DNA from 3 places in the Herbaspirillum camelliae genome. Region 1 is predicted to be linked to each of the others. Evidence: predicted binding sites of a transcription regulator. Region 1 holds the regulator's gene; each other region holds the start of a gene.
The links. Region 1 encodes HrcA, which represses chaperone genes, less so after heat shock. Its sites were predicted from a motif close to TTAGCACTCNNNNNNNNNGAGTGCTAA; they were not measured.
Positions count from the first base shown of each region.

Region 2: rpoH (RNA polymerase sigma factor RpoH) is a predicted target of HrcA. The motif match lies at 2,961-2,987, and genes of this name have one in related genera.
Region 3: groES (co-chaperone GroES) is a predicted target of HrcA. The motif match lies at 3,696-3,722, and genes of this name have one in related genera.

Region 1 is NZ_KV880769.1:2,059,755-2,065,911, reverse strand. It holds gene recN (DNA repair protein RecN) at 1-19, opposite strand, end outside; gene BGK68_RS09220 (NAD kinase) at 102-1,019, opposite strand; gene BGK68_RS09215 (HAD family hydrolase) at 1,056-1,790, shown strand; gene hrcA (heat-inducible transcriptional repressor HrcA) at 1,862-2,890, shown strand; gene fur (ferric iron uptake transcriptional regulator) at 2,979-3,404, opposite strand; gene BGK68_RS09200 (outer membrane protein assembly factor BamE) at 3,597-4,142, shown strand; gene dapB (4-hydroxy-tetrahydrodipicolinate reductase) at 4,156-4,962, shown strand; gene BGK68_RS09190 (MotA/TolQ/ExbB proton channel family protein) at 5,122-5,820, shown strand; gene BGK68_RS09185 (ExbD/TolR family protein) at 5,837-6,157, shown strand, end outside.
Region 2 is NZ_KV880769.1:256,195-262,351, forward strand. It holds gene BGK68_RS01175 (cell division ATP-binding protein FtsE) at 1-649, shown strand, start outside; gene ftsX (permease-like cell division protein FtsX) at 646-1,569, shown strand; gene BGK68_RS01185 (Abi family protein) at 1,590-2,531, opposite strand; gene rpoH (RNA polymerase sigma factor RpoH) at 3,114-4,013, shown strand; gene BGK68_RS01195 (SCO family protein) at 4,122-4,712, opposite strand; gene cyoE (heme o synthase) at 4,723-5,616, opposite strand; gene BGK68_RS01205 (COX15/CtaA family protein) at 5,613-6,157, opposite strand, start outside.
Region 3 is NZ_KV880769.1:2,467,846-2,474,002, forward strand. It holds gene BGK68_RS10990 (porin) at 1-1,188, shown strand, start outside; gene groL (chaperonin GroEL) at 1,490-3,139, opposite strand; gene groES (co-chaperone GroES) at 3,289-3,579, opposite strand; gene BGK68_RS11005 (DUF1353 domain-containing protein) at 3,972-4,718, shown strand; gene BGK68_RS11010 (papain-like cysteine protease family protein) at 4,739-5,425, shown strand; gene BGK68_RS11015 (HlyD family secretion protein) at 5,440-6,157, opposite strand, start outside.

The sequences.
Region 1 (6,157 bases):
TCGTTAAGGTACGCAGCATGGTGGTCTCGCAGCGGGTTGGACGGACGGGCCGGTGTTCTCGGGCGAGCCGGCACGGGCTGGCCGGGCTCGGTATTGCGGGCTTATTGTAATCGGCCTTCTATGGACGGGTATTCATTCCAGTGCAGCTTCTCGCGCAGGGTGTCGAAATAGCTCCAGCCCTGGGGATGCAGGAAGGTGATCTTGTGCGCCGAGCGGCGGATCACGATGCGGTCGCCGTGCAGCACGCTGGTCAAGGACTGCATGTCGAAGTTGGCGCTGACCTCGCGTCCGGAGACGACCTGGATGACGATCTCGCAGGAATCCGACAGCGTGATCGGCCGATTGGACAGCGAGTGCGGCGAAATCGGCACCATCACGATGCCATGCAGGCTGGGATGCAGGATCGGCCCGCCCGCCGAGAGCGCGTAGGCGGTCGAGCCGGTGGGCGTGGCCACGATGAGGCCATCGGAGCGCTGGTTGTACATGAACCGTCCATCGACTTCCACCCGCAGCTCGACCATGCCGGAGGTGGCACCCCGCGCCACCACCACGTCGTTCAAGGCCAGGGCGCGGAAGATCTCGCCGCCCTCGCGGTAGACCCGCGCTTCCAGCAGCGAACGCGACTCGGCCTCGACCTTGCCTTCCAGCATATCGGCCAGAGCCGGTATCATGCGGTCTTGCGCGATATCGGTAATGAAGCCCAGGCGACCCTGGTTGATGCCGATGAGCGGGACATTGTAGGGCGCCAGCTGGCGCGCGATGCCCAGCATGGTGCCGTCGCCGCCGACCACGATGGCCACGTCGGCATGCTGGCCGATCTGCTCGGGGGTCAGGCTGTCATAGCCTTGCAGCGCGACGTTCTCGGCGGTTTCCGCCTCGAACACCACGGTATGGCCATGCGACTCGAGGAACACGGCAATGTCCGACAATATCTGCGCAATGCCGACGGCCTGGAACTTGCCGACGATGGCGACGGTTTTGGGTACGGCTGCCTGAACGGGTAATTTGATGGGCCACATGCTGCGGATTAGACCATAATTTGAGCTGACATTGTAATGAAACCAAGCGCCCCCACCCTGCCCGCCTCGCCGGCCGCCTCCCCCATCCAGGCGGTCCTGTTCGACCTCGACGATACCCTGTGGGCCATCGAACCCGTGCTGGTGCGCGCCGAAACCCTGCTCTACGACTGGCTGCGCCAGCATGCACCCGCCGTGGCGGCGGCCCACACCATCGCCAGCCTGCGCGAGCGCCGCATGGCGCTGATGCAGACCGATCCCGCCTACCGCATCAATCTCTGGAAACTGCGCCATACGGCGCTCTCGGAGGTCTTCCGTGAACACGACGTGGACCTGGCGCTGGTCGACCCGGCCATGACCCTGTTCTCTGAAGCGCGTAGCACCGTCGCGCTGTTCGACGACGTGGAGCCGGCCCTGCTGCGCCTGAAGGGCAAGCTCACCCTGGGCTCGGTCTCCAACGGCTTTGCCGACCTGGAGCGCATCGGGCTGGCCGGCCACTTTGAGGTCTCCATTGCCGCGCATCGCTTCGGACGCGCCAAGCCCGACCCGGCCATCTTCCACGCCGCCTGCGAAGCGCTGCAGGTGGCGCCGGGCGCGACCGTCTATGTCGGCGACGATCCCTTGCTGGACGTACAAGGCGCCCAGCAAGCGGGCCTCAAGGCAGTCTGGATGAACCGCTTCGGGCGCGTGCTGCTAGACGGCATCCGGCCCGACGCCGTCTGCCGCGACCTGCATGAGCTGCATGACTGGCTGGAGGCGCAGTCCAAGGCATGAAGAAGGGGCAAATCAGGCCATCGGCGCCGGTGGCGTCACTTTTTGCAGAATAAGCCGCTAGAATATGCACCATGCAACTCGATAACCGCGCCCGCACACTGCTCAAGGCCCTGGTCGAACGGTATATCGCCGACGGCCAGCCGGTCGGTTCGCGCGCCCTGTCGAAACTGTCGGGCCTGGAACTGTCACCGGCCACCATCCGCAACATCATGGCCGATCTCGAAGAGATGGGCTTCGTCGCCAGCCCGCACACCTCGGCTGGCCGCGTACCCACGCCGCGCGGCTATCGCATGTTCGTCGATACCCTGCTCACCGTCGAGGCCATCGACGAAAGCGCGCTGGAAGGCCGCCTGCAGGCGCGCCTGCAGCACAGCGCCTCGCCGCAGAAGATCATCACCAATGCAGCCCAGGTGCTGTCTTCGCTGTCGCAGTTTGCCGGCGTGGTGATGACGCCCAAGCGCGAGTCGGTATTCCAGCAGATCGAGTTCCTGCGGCTGTCCGAAAAGCGCATCTTGCTGGTGATCGTCGACCAGGGCGGCGACGTGCAGAATCGCATGCTGCTCACCGAGGTCGATTACACCCCCAGCCAGCTGACCCAGGCCGCCAACTACATCAACCAGCACTACGCCGGCCAGTCCTTCGACCAGGTGCGCATGCACCTGCAGGGTGAGCTGCGCCAGTTGCGCGACGACATGACCACGCTCATGCACGCTGCCGTCGAAGCCGGCAGCGACGCCATGAGCGAGGAAGCCGATAACAACGTAGTCATCTCCGGCGAGCGCAACCTGCTGTCGGTGACCGACCTGTCGTCCAACATGAATTCGCTGCGCCGTCTCTTCGACATGTTCGAGCAGAAGACCGGGCTCTTGCAGTTGCTGGATGTCTCCAGCAAGGCCACCGGCGTGCAGATCTTCATCGGCGGCGAGTCCCAGCTGATGCCCATGGATGACATGAGCATCGTCACCGCGCCCTATGAAGTCAATGGCCGCATCGTCGGCACGCTGGGCGTGATCGGACCGACCCGCATGGCCTATGAGCGCGTCATCCCTATCGTCGATATCACGGCCAAGCTGCTCTCCAGCGCCTTGAGCCAGCATTGAATCCGCAGCGCGGGCCGGAATGCAAAAAAGCCACGTGAGGTCCACGTGGCTTTTTTGCATCCGACAGCGCGGGGAGCTTACGTCGCGCTTATTTCTTCAGTTTCTTGCAGTTCTTGCAATGACCGTAGAGGGCCAGCGCGTGATCGGCGATCTCGAAACCGTGCTCCTGGGCAATCTTCAGCTGGCGCTTCTCGATCTCGGCGTCGAAGAATTCCTCGACCTTGCCGCAGTCCAGGCAGACCAGGTGGTCGTGGTGCGAGCCCTCGTTGAGTTCGAAGACGGCCTTGCCGGTCTCGAAGTGATTGCGCTGGAGCAAGCCGGCCTGCTCGAACTGGGTCAGCACCCGGTAGACGGTGGCCAGACCGACATCGAGATTGTCGGAAAGCAATTGTTTATAGACATCTTCGGCGCTCAGGTGGCGCACCGAGGTGTTCTGGAAGATCTCCAGGATCTTCAGGCGAGGTAGCGTAGCCTTCAGGCCGCTGGCCTTCAGTTCGGATGGATTGTTCGGCATGGTAGAGTGGGTTCCCGGGTTTTGACTGGTCTCAAACAGGCGCGCGGGTCCGCGGGGAAGGCCTGGGGACGGTTCCGGCTGGCTGTGGAGAAAGCCTTTTGCTGACGGAACGCACTCATGCCTATTTAAGAAGTAAGTTCTAGCTTATCATATAGCGCTTTAGGCTCATGGCTCAACCCGGTTGAAAACTTTATGCACATGCTTTCCCGTCTGAAGTCCCGTCATCATTCCGTCGCAATCGGCCTGGCCGCCTTGCTGGCGCTGTCGCTGGCCGGCTGTTCCTCGACCAAGGCTCCGGACCAGGCTGCGGCCGATGCCCAGGGCGTGAAAGTGAGCGGCAAGAGCAACAGCCTGTTCGGTTTCCTGCGCCCCTACCGCATCGACATCCAGCAGGGCAACTTCGTCTCCCGCGAGATGGTGGCGCAACTGCGTCCGGGCCTCACGCGCGACCAGGTGCGCTTCGTGCTGGGTACGCCGCTGCTGACCGACATGTTCCACACCAACCGCTGGGACTACGATTTCCGCCTGGCCAAGGGCAATGGCGAAATCATGACCAGCCGCGTGACCGTGTTCTTCAAGGATGACCTGCTGGACCATGTGCAAGGCGGCCAGGACCTGCCCACCGAGAGCGAATACCTGACCCTGATCACCGACGCCAAGGTCGGCTCCAAGGCGAAACTGACCGACGACGACGTCAAACCGGCCTCGCCCGTCGCCCCGTCTTCCGCCAACAAGTAATCCCGAGATTGTCATGACCGTATTGAATATCGCCGTAGCCGGCGCCTCCGGGCGCATGGGCCGCATGCTCATCGAAGCCATCCTCAACGCCGACGACCTCCAGCTGGCCGGCGCGCTCAACACCCCGACCTCCCCCAGCATCGGTACCGATGCCGGCCTGTTCCTGGGCAAGGCCACGGGCGTACTGATCGAGTCCGACCTGGCGCGCGGATTGGCGAAGGCGGACGTGCTGATCGACTTTACCCGTCCCGAAGGCACCCTCAAGCATCTGGAATACTGCGCCGCGCATGGCGTGAAGGTCGTCATCGGCACCACCGGCTTCGAGCCCGAAGGCAAGGCCGCCATCGCGGCCTACGCCGAGAAGACCGCCATCATGGCCGCACCCAACATGAGCGTGGGCGTGAACGTGACCATGAAGCTGCTGGAGATGGCCGCCAAGAACTTCTCGCACGGCTACGACATCGAGATCATCGAAGCCCATCACCGCTTCAAGGTCGATGCGCCCTCCGGCACCGCGCTGAAGATGGGCGAAGTCATCGCCGACGCGCTGGGCAAGAAGCTCGACGACGTCGCCGTCTATGCCCGCGAAGGCGTGACCGGCGAACGCGATCCCTCTTCCATCGGTTTTGCCACCGTGCGCGGCGGCGACATCATCGGCGACCACACGGTCCTGTTTGCCGGCATCGGCGAGCGCATCGAGATTTCGCACAAGTCCTCCAGCCGCGTCTCGTACGCCATGGGCAGCCTGCGCGCCGCACGCTACCTGGCCGACAAGCAAACCGGCCTGTACGACATGCAGGATGTGCTGGGCTTCAAGTAAGCCGAGCCCGGAACCACAGGAAATGCCCGACGCTGCCGCGCCCCACCAGGTCCGGCAGCGAATTTTTTTGGGGTCGGCCGCTCCAAGCGACTGCTCCGCACTTCACTGTCATTGACTCCCTGCCGCGTCCGCGCGGCGTCTTTCCCGAAAGCACGCACCATGGAACAGAACATTGGATTTGCCCATTACTGGGCGCAAGGCGACGCCGTTTCCCACTCGGTGGCCTATCTGCTGCTGATCATGTCCATCGCCAGCTGGTACTACATTCTCTCCAAGGCCTGGGCGGCCTGGCGCATCCGCCGCGGCAGCAACGCCCTGGAGCGCTTCTGGCAGGCCCCGACGCTGGCCGACGCCACCGCCGCTATGCAGCGCCTGGACAGCGAACAGATCTACACCCCCATGGCCGAGCGCGCTGCCGAAGCCGCCGACATCGGCACACGCCAGCAAGGCACGCCATCGCTGAACGCCGCCACCGATCCGGGCGAACTGATCACGCGCACCCTGCGCCGTGAAATCAACCGCGTCTCGGCGCGTCTGGAACGCGGCCTGACGCTGCTGGCCTCGGTCGGCTCGACCGCCCCCTTCGTGGGCCTGTTCGGCACCGTCTGGGGCATCTACCACGCACTGGTGGCGGTCTCGGCCAGTGGCACGGTGCAGATCGACAAGGTTGCCGGTCCGGTGGGCGAAGCGCTGATCATGACCGCGCTGGGCCTGCTGGTGGCTATTCCTGCGGTGCTGGCCTATAACGCCTTCACCCGTATCAACCGCGTGGTACTGGCCGAACTGGACGGCTTCGCCCATGACCTGCATGCCTATCTGACCACCGGCGAGCGCGTGGGCGGCGTGCGCCGTCAATGAACCAGAGGAGAGCATCATGAGTTTCGGAGGATTCAACGACAACCAGAACTCGGCCCCGATGGCCGACATCAACGTCACCCCCATGGTGGACGTGATGCTGGTGCTGCTGGTGATCTTCATCATCACCGCGCCCATGTTCACCCACGCGCTCAAGCTGGACCTGCCCACCGCGCAGTCCGCGCCCGCGCCGGAAAAGCCGGAGACCATCACCCTAGGCATCGACGCGGCCGGCAAGCTGTACTGGAACGACCAGCCGGTCTCCAGCGCAGAACTCGATGCGCGCCTGGCTGCCGCGGCGGGTAAGCAACCGCAACCGGAACTGCAGCTGCGCGCCGAC
Region 2 (6,157 bases), 1.8 Mb from region 1:
CTATGCCCTGCGCGACATCACGCTGTCGGTCAGGAAGGGCGAACTGATCTTCCTGGCCGGCCCCTCGGGCGCGGGTAAATCGACGCTGCTGAAGATGATCGCAGCCATCGAGCGCCCGAGCGCGGGCAAGCTGGCGGTGAACGGCACCGACATCGGCGGACTCAAGGCCTCCGGCCTGCCCTACCTGCGGCGCAACCTGGGGCTGATCTTCCAGCAGCAGAAACTCTTGCTGGATCGCAATCTTCTGGCCAACGTGATGCTGCCGCTGATCGTCACCGGTTCCTCGCGCCAGGACGCCGAAAGGCGCGCCCGCGCCGCGCTGGACAAGGTGGACCTGCTGGGCAAGGCCATGTGCGAGCCGATGGAACTGTCCGGCGGCGAACAGCAGCGCGTGGCCATCGCCCGCGCCATCGTCAACCGTCCGCAGATCATCCTGGCCGACGAGCCCACCGCCAACCTGGACCGGGCCAATGCCAACAAGGTGCTGGCGGCCTTGAAATCCTTCCATGGCGTAGGCGTGACCTGCCTCATCTCCACCCATGACGAACAATTCCTGACCGGCGCTGATCGCATCATCTACCTGGACCGTGGCCGCATCGTCGATGGCTGGCACAACGGCGTGGCCAATCCCGTGGAGGTGTCGCCATGAACTGGCTCCGACAGCATTTCGCCGCCATCGGCGACGCCCTGCGCCACCTGCTGCGCTCGCCCGGCAATTTCCTGCTGAACGTGCTGGTGGTGTCGATTGCGCTGGCCCTGCCCTTTGCCGGGCTGTCGGCGTTGGAGAATGTGCGTCCGATCTCGGACCAGATGTCGGTGGAACCCGAGATCAGCATCTTCATGAAGCCCGACGCCAGCCGCGAAGCCGCGCAGGCCCTGGGCAAGACCATCAGCCAGGTGCTCAAGGACAGCAACACCGTAGGCAAGGTCGAATTCATCCCGCGCGAAAAGGCCTTCGAGGCCTTGAAGAGCAAGACCGGGCTGGCCGATGTGCTCAACACGCTGGGCAGCAACCCGCTGCCGGACAGCTATGTGCTGCGCCTGCCGGGCTTCCAGAACGCCATGGATGCCGGCCGGGTGGACCAGATCGCCCAGCAGTTGCAGAAGCAGGCCGGGGTGGATACGGTGCAGATCGATTCCGAATGGGTCAAGCGGCTGGCGGCGCTGCTGCGCATCCTGCGGCTGGTGCTGCTGTTCCTGGGCATCACGCTGGGTGCGGTGGTGGTGGCGGTGGTATTCAACACCATCCGCCTGCAGGTGATGACGCAACGCGATGAGATCGAAGTCTCGCGCCTGTTCGGAGCAACCAATTCCTTCATCTATCGTCCCTTCTACTACACCGGTGCCCTGCTGGGCGTGTGCGCCGGGCTGGTGGCGCTGGGGCTGGTGGTGGCGGCACAGCAGCCGCTCAATGCGGCCATCCTGGATTTCGCCCATCTGTATGCCTCCGAATTCCAGCTGGCCCTGCCCAGCCCGATGGCCATCGGACTGCTGCTGGCGGTGAGCGCCTTGCTGGGCTTGTTCGGGGCCATGTTGTCGGTGCGCAGGCAGTTGGCGCGTGGGGCTTGAGTGCAACTACCTGCATCCCCTCAGAAATAGTAGCGGTCGATAATTCGCCGTTTTTGCCGTGCGCGCAAAGCGCTCAGGGTAGCCATGGTCCGGTTGGCCGGTGGGCGGGTCGCCTCCAGGAGACGGCGGTAAGTGCCAACTGCGCCCCCAAGCACACGATAAGTTGCCAGCGCCTGCCGTTGAAGCAGGACCTGCAGTGACCACCAGTGATCACCGTTTTGCATATATGCCGAGATGGCCGGATCGATCCAGCCGCCAAACCAGGAGAGCTTTTCCGCAAGCTTGCGCAGGCTGTTCAGGGTGTGCCGGGGCCGGCGGGGGATGTGTCCCAGTGCACCGAACACATTGAACTCCGGTGTGCTCCACAATGCCTCGTGATGACCGATGCGGTTGCGGACGTCGCGGATTCTCTTGAGCAGATTGACCAACCTCGTCCTGAAATCCTGGCTGCCGTAGGGGGTAGTCGCCGTATCAGGCGCGTAAGGAAAAGCCGCGGCCAGAATCGCCGCCTGCAAACCAGGCGGCTGGGAACGATGGGCCAGCCCGGCGATCAGCACTTCCCAGAAACCAAAGGGCAAGGCGGCGACGACATCATCCGGGCTCACGAGGTAGCCAGCCGGCTTGCGAGCCTTGACCTTCCCCATTGCCGACACCACGTCTTCGCGCGACTTGGGCGTGAGCTTGTGGACAGGTGGCAACTGAACAGGAGCCGCAGGATTGATGCCGTGGGCCGGATTGGGCCGGGGCATCATCCAGTCTGATGAATCGACCGCATGAAAATACTGGGATAAAGCGCGATGCAAAGCGTTTCGCAGAGAAACCTCGACATCAGCCAGAAGAGGCAGAAAGCCAGCGCTGACCGCCTGGTTCCAGGCATAGCATCCCAGCGCGTCGCGGTGCGAAGTGGTGAGAAAGAAGCGATCGATGGCCGCCAGACGCGGCGCCGAGAAGTGTTTCTGCATATGGGTTGAAAGCGCAAAACGCAGAGTGCTATACTTCGACGCATAGAGACAGGGGTTTTCCGGGCAACCGGTCGTGCCCCTGTAAATTGAGGACAAAGCCCGCAGCAGCGGGCTTTGGACTTTCTGGCGGGAAATTTTAGCGTTCGAACTGAGCTACAACAATAATTCCCCTGCCCGACCGTCTTCTTCGCAGGGATATTCTCGTCTGTTGACGAGTCTGTTTGCTGACTGTGGGCTGCAGACATGGCCTTCCCGCCCCTCATCCCCGCCCTTCCTTTTTTGCCACAAAATTTGTTACAAGTTTCTGGGCCGCAGTTGACCCGGATCGCAACTTTTGTCGCCCGAACACGACTAATATGGAGGGGAATGAATGCAATGATCATCGGAAGAGCAATAGCCAATAACTATTGAACCTTCACTTTCATGCTATTAGCACTCCCGGGTGACGAGTGCTAGAATACCTTATCGAAATGCTCCACTTTTGGGGCCATGCATCAAATCGCGTCGCCGCACGGACCAGTCTGGCTCTGGTGCGCGACTCTACTGCTTCATACTGTTTCCGTTAGGAACCAAGGAGAATCCATGAAAACTGCGTCTGCACAAACTGCACTCATGCCTGCCGAGTCCAATGCACTCGCGCTGGGTTTTTCCGGCAGCCTGGGCAACATCGACGCGTATATCTCGGCAGTGAACCGCCTGCCCATGCTGACCCACGAGGAAGAGGTCAAGCTGGCCCGCGACCTGCGCGAAAAGAACGATCTGGGCGCCGCCCAGAAGATGGTGTTGTCGCACCTGCGCCTGGTGGTGTCGATCGCCCGTGGCTATCTGGGCTACGGCCTGCCGCACGCCGACCTGATCCAGGAAGGCAATATCGGCCTGATGAAAGCCGTCAAGCGCTTCGACCCGGCCCAGAACGTGCGCCTGGTGTCCTATGCCATGCATTGGATCAAGGCCGAGATCCACGAGTACATCCTGAAGAACTGGCGCCTGGTCAAGGTGGCGACCACCAAGGCCCAGCGCAAGCTGTTCTTCAACCTGCGCAGCCACAAGGAAGGTCTGGACGCGATGACGCCGGCCCAGGTCGAGGCCCTGGCCAAGACCCTGGACGTCAAGCGCGAGGAAGTGATCGAGATGGAAACCCGTCTGTCCGGTCGCGACATCGCCCTGGAATCGCCCACCGATGATGAGGATGACAAGTTCGCGCCCATCGCCTACCTGTCTTCGGACAATTCGGAGCCGACCCGCGTGATCGAGGCCAAGCAGTACGACCGCCTGCAGTCCGAAGGCCTGGAAGCCGCACTGTCCAAGCTGGATGAGCGCTCGCGCCGCATTGTCGAGGCCCGCTGGCTGGCCAATGACGATGGGTCGGGGGCGACGCTGCACGAGCTGGCTGACGAGTTCGGCGTCTCGGCCGAGCGTATCCGCCAGATCGAGGCGGTGGCGCTGAAGAAGATGAAGACCTCGCTGCAGGCCTATTCCTGATCGGCTCCTGGCTGCTCAGTACGAGTCGGCAGTACCAACAAGAAAGGCGCCCTCGGGCGCCTTTCTTGTTATCCAGACCAACCAGACGATTGATATCGTTTCAAGCCATCAGGACAGCAACAGCTTGATGTCATGCGCCAGCGTCTGCGGCCCCTGGCCGTGCTTGACGAAGAGGCGGATACGACCCTGCGGATCGAACACGTAGCTGCCCGCGGTGTGGTCCATGGTATAGCTGCCCCGCTGCTTGCCCGGCACCTTCTGGTAGAACACCTTGAATTCCTTGGCGACCTTCTCGGTCTGCTGCTGGTCGCCGCGCAGGCCGAGGAAACGCTTGTCGAAGGCTGGGACGTATTGCGACAGCACTTCCTGGGTATCGCGCTCGGGGTCGACGGTCACGAACAGCACCTGTACCTTGTCCGCATCCGGCCCCAGTTCCTTCATCACATTGGACATCTCGACCATGGTGGTCGGGCAGACATCCGGGCATTGCGTGTAGCCGAAGAACATCACCACCACCTTGCCCTTGAAATCGGCCAGGGTGCGCGGCTTGCCGGTGTGGTCGGTCAGGGCGAAGTCCTTGGCATAGTCCAGCCCGGTGACATCGGTATTGTTGAACTTCAGCTCAGGCTTGGACGGCCCGCAGGCGGCCAGCAAGGTCGCGCATCCGGCCAGCAGCAGGGCCGAGAAGAATCTTTTCATGGGTTCAGTTTCAGAAGCTACGGAACAGGAAATAGTGATCCACCAGCAGCACCGCGAACAGGATGGACAGGTAGACGATGGAATAGGCAAAGGCCTTGCGCGCGATCAGGTCGGTGTAGCGACGGTACATCTGCCACGAATACCAGAAGAAGATCGCTCCCAGCACGACCGCCGTGCCCAGATAGATCAGCCCGCTCATGCCGATGGCAAAGGGCAGCAGGCTCACCGCGAAGAGCGCGATGGTGTACATGAGCACGTGCAGCTTGGTCACGTCCATGCCATGGGTGATGGGCAGCATGGGCAGGCCGGACTTGGCGTAGTCATCGCGGCGATACATGGCCAGCGCCCAGAAGTGCGGCGGGGTCCAGATGAAGATGATCATCACCAGCACCCAGGCTTGCATGGGCACGTCGTTGGCCATCGCCGCCCAGCCCAGCGCCGGCGGCATCGCGCCGGCCAGGCCGCCGATGACGATGTTCTGCGAGGTGGCGGGCTTGAGGACGATGGTGTAGATGATGGCGTAGCCGACGAAGGTGGCGAAGGTCAGCCACATGGTCAGCGGGTTGACCAGGTTGTACAGCACCCACATGCCCAGGCCACCGAGCACACCCGAGAACACCAGGGTCTGGCCTACCGTGATCTCGCCCCGCGCCATGGGGCGGCGGGCGGTACGGGCCATGCGCGAATCGATCTCGCGCTCGACCAGGCAGTTGATGGCGAAGGCCGCGCCGGCTAGCAACCAGATGCCCAGCGTGCCGAAGATGACCTTGTGCCAGTCCGGCAGATCAGGCGTGGAAAGGAACATGCCGATCACGGCACAGAACACCGCCAGCTGCGTCACGCGCGGCTTGGTCAGTGCCCAGTACTGGGCGATGCGGTTGGGTTGGGCGGTCAATGTGGTCATGGCGTGACGGGCCGGGCGGTGGCTGGTGGAGCAGCGATGGCCTGGCCGGAGGGTGCGTAACGGACCTTGTAGTTTAACATGACCATCAGGATCACCAGCAGCGCCGCGCCGCCGTTGTGGACCACGGCAATGGCCAGGGGCCAGTTCAGATAGATGGTCGCCAGCCCAGTACAGAGCTGCAAACCCAGCACGGTCAGGAGCCAGCGGCCGGTCTTGCGCAGCCCTTCTTCACGCAGGGCGCCGTGTGCCAGCCATACAACATACAAGATGACGACAAAGGCAAAGCTGCGATGCACCCAGTGGATCGCCGTCAGCGCCTGGAAAGGCAGGTAGTCGCCGCCGGAAGTCATGCCCAGGTGGCGCCAGAGCGTAAAGCCGTGCGCAAAATCCATGTCCGGCACCAGCTTGCCGTCGCACAAGGGAAAGTCGGTACAGGCCAGCGCGGCGTAATTGGTGCTGACCCAGCCGCCCAGCGCGATCTGCAAGCCCAGCAGCGCAGCGCCCACGGTGGCCGGCACGATCAGCGCCCGACCGGCCGGGG
Region 3 (6,157 bases), 410 kb from region 1:
GCATTCGCCGGCGCGGCCCATGCGCAAAGCAGTAGCAGCATCACCATCTATGGTGTGATCGATGCCAGCCTGACCTATACCAACAAGATCGCGACTGATGGCAAGAGGACCGGCAGCCTGACCGCTGTGGAGTCAGGCCTGGTAAAGGGTTCGCGGCTGGGCGTAAAGGGTAGCGAAGATCTGGGCGGCGGCCTCAAGGCAGTCTTCACGCTGGAAAACGGCTTCAACGTCGATACGGGCGAAGCGGGCCAAGGAAAATTGATGTGGGGCCGCCAGACGACCGTGGGTCTGAGCGGCAACTTCGGCACCGTGCTGGTCGGCCGCCAGAACGATCCGCTCAACGATATCGGCGGAATTGCCTCGGCGGGCGGCTTCGGGGTCCCCGGCACCGTCCATTCAAAAGGCCTGGATCGTACCGACGGTCAACGCCTCAACAATTCCATCCGCTACAACTCGCCCAACTTCAGTGGCCTGAGCTTCAGTGCCATCTATGGCTTCGGCGAACAGGTCGGCAGGGCCGTCGGCGGTCGATCCATCGGCTTGGGCAGTCAGTACGTCAACGGTCCATTGAGCCTGGGCTTGGGTTACTTCCAGAGCAAGATGGGCGGTGGCAGCGATGGCTCCAGTGATGTCAACGCCAAAGCGGCTTGCAACGGCGCTGGCGAGAAGGACCACGCCGGCGATACCTGCCTGAAGACCTGGACCCTGGCGGCGGCTTACCAGTTCGGCCCGGCCAAGGTCTATGGTGCGTTCTCGCATGTGAAACTGCCGCTGGCCAAGGTGCATCTGGATGAGAACAACAAGCGCAAGAGCTTTGCGAAGATGTACGACCCTAAGACCGAGCTTGGCTATGCTCCGACCGACAGCAGCGCATTCTCCATCGGCGGCACCAACCACCAGTCCAGCCAGACCTTCGACATCGGCGCGAGCTACCAGCTGATGCCTAGCCTGGCCCTGATGAGCAGCGTTCAGCATACCCGCGCCAAGTTCATCGGCGCGCACAGTGGCCGCCTGCTGCAGTTTAACCTGGGCGCCAAGTACGACCTGTCCAAGCGCACCAGCGCCTACGCCCTCGTGCGCAACCTGCGTTCGTCCGACATGTACAACGTCGGCCTGAGCAAGGACCAGGAGCCTGGCATCGATCGCAGCCAGACTGCCATCAGCACCGGCCTCATCCACAGCTTCTAAACAAGGCACTGCGTCGCGGCCCCTGGAAGCCGCGATGTTTGGCCCGCATCCTTTTACGGGGATGCGGGTCTTTTTCGTGCTGAGAGAGCGATGCCTGTATGGCTGCGAAGGCAGACTTGGCGGTCGCCCCCGTCACTCGTTCTCTTATGGGTTGGCTGCATGCTTGTCTCGGTGTCCATACAGTCAGTCGTTATTCGCGCAACCGGACGCCCATGAAAAAACCCGCATCGTCGCCGATGCGGGTTTTTCCTTGCAGCGTGCAGCACAGGCCATGGATTCCATGGCCATGGCCGGAGGGCAATTACATCATGCCGTCCATGCCACCCATGCCGCCCATACCACCCATGCCGCCAGGCATGCCGGCCGGCTTGTCTTCCGCCACTTCGGCCACCAGGGCGTCGGTGGTCAGGATCAGGCTGGCCACGGAGGCAGCGTTCTGCAGGGCCGAACGGGTCACCTTGGCCGGATCCAGCACGCCCAGTTCCACCAGGTCACCATAGGTGCCGTTGGAAGCGTTGTAGCCGAAGTTGCCCGAACCTTCCAGCACCTTGTTCACCACCACCGACGGCTCGTCGCCGGCGTTGAAGACGATCTGGCGCAGCGGCTCTTCGATGGCGCGCAGCACGATCTTGATGCCGGCTTCCTGATCGGGGTTGTCGCCCTTCAGGTCCTTGACGTTGGCGCGAGCGCGCAGCAGGGCCACGCCACCGCCAGGCACGACGCCTTCTTCAACAGCAGCGCGGGTAGCGTGCAGGGCGTCTTCGACGCGGGCCTTCTTTTCCTTCATTTCGACTTCGGTAGCAGCGCCAACCTTGATCAGTGCAACACCGCCAGCCAGCTTGGCCACGCGCTCTTGCAGCTTTTCACGGTCGTAGTCGGAGGTCGCTTCGCCGATCTGGGTACGGATCATCGCCACGCGAGCTTCGATGCCAGCGGCGTCGCCGTTGCCGTCGATGATGGTGGTGTTTTCCTTGCCGATTTCAACGCGCTTGGCTTGGCCCAGTTCAGCCAGGGTAGCCTTTTCCAGGGTCAGGCCGACTTCTTCGGCGATCACTTGGCCGCCGGTCAGGATGGCGATGTCTTCCAGCATGGCCTTGCGGCGGTCGCCGAAGCCAGGCGCCTTGACGGCAGCGGTCTTCAGGATGCCACGGATGTTGTTGACCACCAGGGTAGCCAGGGCTTCGCCTTCGACGTCTTCAGCCACGATCAGCAGCGGACGGCCAGCCTTGGCGACTTGTTCCAGCACCGGCAGCAGGTCACGGATGTTGGAGATCTTCTTGTCGAACAGCAGGATGAAGGGATTGTCCAGAGCGACGATCTGCTTCTCTTGGTTGTTGATGAAGTACGGCGACAGGTAGCCACGGTCGAACTGCATACCTTCGACGATGTCCAGCTCGTTTTCCAGCGACTTGCCGTCTTCCACGGTGATGACGCCTTCCTTGCCGACCTTTTCCATGGCCTTGGCGATGATGTCGCCGATGTCCGCGTCGGAGTTGGCCGAGATCGAGCCGACTTGAGCGATTTCCTTGGAGGTGGTGGTGGGCTTGGCCAGGTTCTTGACTTCGCCGACGATGGCGGTGACAGCCTTGTCGATACCGCGCTTCAGGTCAGTCGGGTTGAAGCCGGCGGCGACGTACTTGAAGCCTTCGCGCACGATGGCCTGGGCCAGCACGGTAGCGGTGGTGGTACCGTCACCGGCGTTGTCGGAGGTCTTGGAAGCGACTTCCTTGACCAGCTGGGCGCCCATGTTTTCCAGCTTGTCCTTCAGTTCGATTTCCTTGGCGACGGAAACGCCGTCCTTGGTCACGGTCGGGGCGCCGAAGCTGCGCTCCAGCACGACGTTGCGGCCCTTGGGGCCCAGGGTGACCTTGACTGCGTTGGCCAGGATGTTGACGCCGTTGACGATCTTGGCGCGTGCTTCATCGCCGAAAATAACTTGCTTTGCTGCCATGTTGGATTCTCCAGAAATTCGGTTCAGTTCATGTCGCCGGGCTCGGGCCTGAAGCTTCAGGGAGCACCGGCTGCTGTCTTGTTGCCGATGGCCTTCATGTTTTCTCTACCTATATAGAAATAGAAGGAAAAGGAAGGCCGGATGCCGAATTACTTCTCGACGACGGCGAACAGGTCTTCTTCGCGCATGACCAGCAGTTCCTGGCCATCGATCTTCACGGCCTGGCCGGAATACTTGCCGAACAGAACGCGATCACCGACCTTCACGGCCAGTTGGCGGACCTTGCCATCTTCCAGGATCTTGCCATTGCCGACGGCCAGGACTTCGCCTTGGTCCGGCTTTTCGGTCGCTGCGTCAGGCAGAACGATACCGGAAGCAGTCTTGGTTTCCTGGTCGAGGCGCTTGACGATAACGCGATCGTGCAAAGGGCGAAGATTCATGAGAACTCCTTAATTTTCAATAAGTTAGCATTGATTGCGGCGAAGCCTGCAACGGTTTTCTTCCAAATGCAGCAAACCTCACCGCATGAAAAAGGGGATTGCGCCCGGCGGCGCTGTTAGCACTCTGCCGTGACGAGTGCTAAGTATAGGGATGGGTTCCGGAATTTTCAAGGCGTCAATTGCGGTCTGGGTGATTGAGCCTTGCTGATGACGGTGAGCCGCCGGACGAATTGATCGCGGCGCTGCTCGGAATTCATCCATGCATCTGCACCACCACTGGCACGGCAATTCTGAACGAGGGCCGACAAGGAACGTTGCACCAACCTGCCCACCGCCCCATAATCTGATCCCGTTTTGCGGGAATATGTAACTAAAATTCAACAGGGGGATGTATGAAGTTCGTTTGGGGGTTGATGGCCGCATTGCTCATTCCGACATGGGCCACGGCGGCTGGCAGCGAGTCTGATGCTGGAACGTCTTACGGAAAATTCGTCGGCGAAGTCGTCGCCAAGTGGGGACCTGATGGCCGCACGATGGAGCTGACGCAGCCATTTACCTATATCGATGGCGCTGGAACGCACTGGAATGCGCCCGCCGGTTCGGTGGTTGATGGCGCATCCATTCCCCGTGCCGCCTGGTCGTTCATCGGTGGTCCCTATGAAGGAAAGTATCGCAAAGCATCGGTCATCCATGATGTCGCGTGCGATGAAAAAGCACGCCCCTGGCAGGACGTTCATCGCGCGTTCTATCACGCCATGCTGTTGGAGGGAAACGATCCCTTCACGGCCAAGGTGATGTACGGCGCCGTCTATCTGGGCGGGCCGCGCTGGGAGCAGAAAAAAGTGATTGCCAAGGTGCCTTATGCGAAGCTTGACTCCACGCTCCGTGAAATCTATGCAGACGCGCGATCTCGCCAGGAGAGTGTCCGGACCGAAGTACTGCGCATGCCCGGATCGAATGCAAATGTGCCGGACGGACAAGTGGGTATCGGCGGACCTCAAGAGCAAGATGACCGGACCTTGATAGTCAGTTTCATCTCAACCCCGGTCGAGATCGATGAGCAGGAATTCAAGCGCCTTCAGGCCTTCGTCAAGAACAACAATCCCTCGTTGGAAGAGATCGAGAATTTCCAGCCTTGAATGAGTGGAGAGATTGTTGAATGATGAATATGGTCAGGAAAAACCGTCGCCTGGTGCTCGGCGGGCTGGCATCTTTGATGCTCGCCAGACCTCTCGCGGCCCATGGCAGTGCTCCGATGGCTTCGCCTCGATGGACGGTCTCACCGGTGGACCAGGGGCATTCCAATTTGTGTTGGCTGGCATGCGTCACCATGATGATTTCCTGGCGCGCCTCGACCTCGTATTCAATGAGCTGGGTGGCGAAGCTGCTCGGCGCACCCTTCGAGGCCTATTATCAGGACGGTATCCAAGGGCGTGCCAATCAAGGCCTGCTGCTTGGTGACGAGGTCGAGCTGTTGGCGAAAAGGGCTGAGCTGACGCGTTATGGCTTGGCCTCTTTTGATACTTCCTGGTGGCTAAATCAATTGCAGTACGGCCCTTTGGTCATTCTTGGCATGAACCCTGATGCTCAGATCGGGCATGCCAAGCTATTGGTCCAGTTGGAGCCAAGCGGATCATCGCCGACCGACCTGATCGCGACGGTGGTAGATCCTGCCACCGCAAGGATTGAGCGCCAGCCATTCCTGGCGCTGATTCAGTTTTACGAAAGGCTGGCGCGACAGCCCTTGAAATATGCATTGCTGCAGATACTGAGTTCCTATAATGCCAATGCAACACCGGACGGGGCAGATCAGCTCTTGTCCATCTTGAAAGGGGAGGCAAGCTAACCGGCCTGCACGAACTAGAACCCCGCCTCCCGCCAAAACACCGCCATGGCGTTCTTCAAGAAGCGCAGCCCCGGTGCTTCCCATTGCGCGGCGATGGTGACCCGTCCGCGCCAGCTGTGCTGCATGATGGCACTGCGGGCGCTGCGGACATCGCCGGCATCATCGGCCTCGACATTGAACACCACCCGATAGACGGCGCGCTCCGGATAGAGCGTGCCATTCTTCTCGCGCACCGCAATGTGGCCGCCGTAGTTGCTCGCCAGCGGCGCTTCGCCCAGCGTCGGGCTGGCGTTCTTGTCGATGCTGGACAAGCGCAGATGCAGATTGGGACCAGCCATGCCATCGGCAATGAAGAGCGCACGATCACCCTCGTCAATACGATGGATGTCATCTTCATCCACATAGGTCACGACCTGCCAGCGGCCATCACCGATCAGGCGGCCCAGCGATTCGCCCTGGGTGAGCCATTGGCCGACCCGCAGATCAGGGTTCAGGTCTTCCAGCCTGCCGGCGTAGGGCGCGATGGGCTGGTAACGCTTGCGGTCTGCTTCCACCGTGGCTTGCTCGGCTTCGGTGGAGGAGAGCTGCTCGTTGAGCAACTGCCAGTTCTTGCGGGTCTCCTGATCGAAACTGGCTGCATTGGATTGCAGCGCGAGTTGCTGCTGACGTGCCTCGTTGATCTGATTGCGGCGTATCAGGTCGGGTGAATTGAGCAGCATCAGCGCTGCGTTG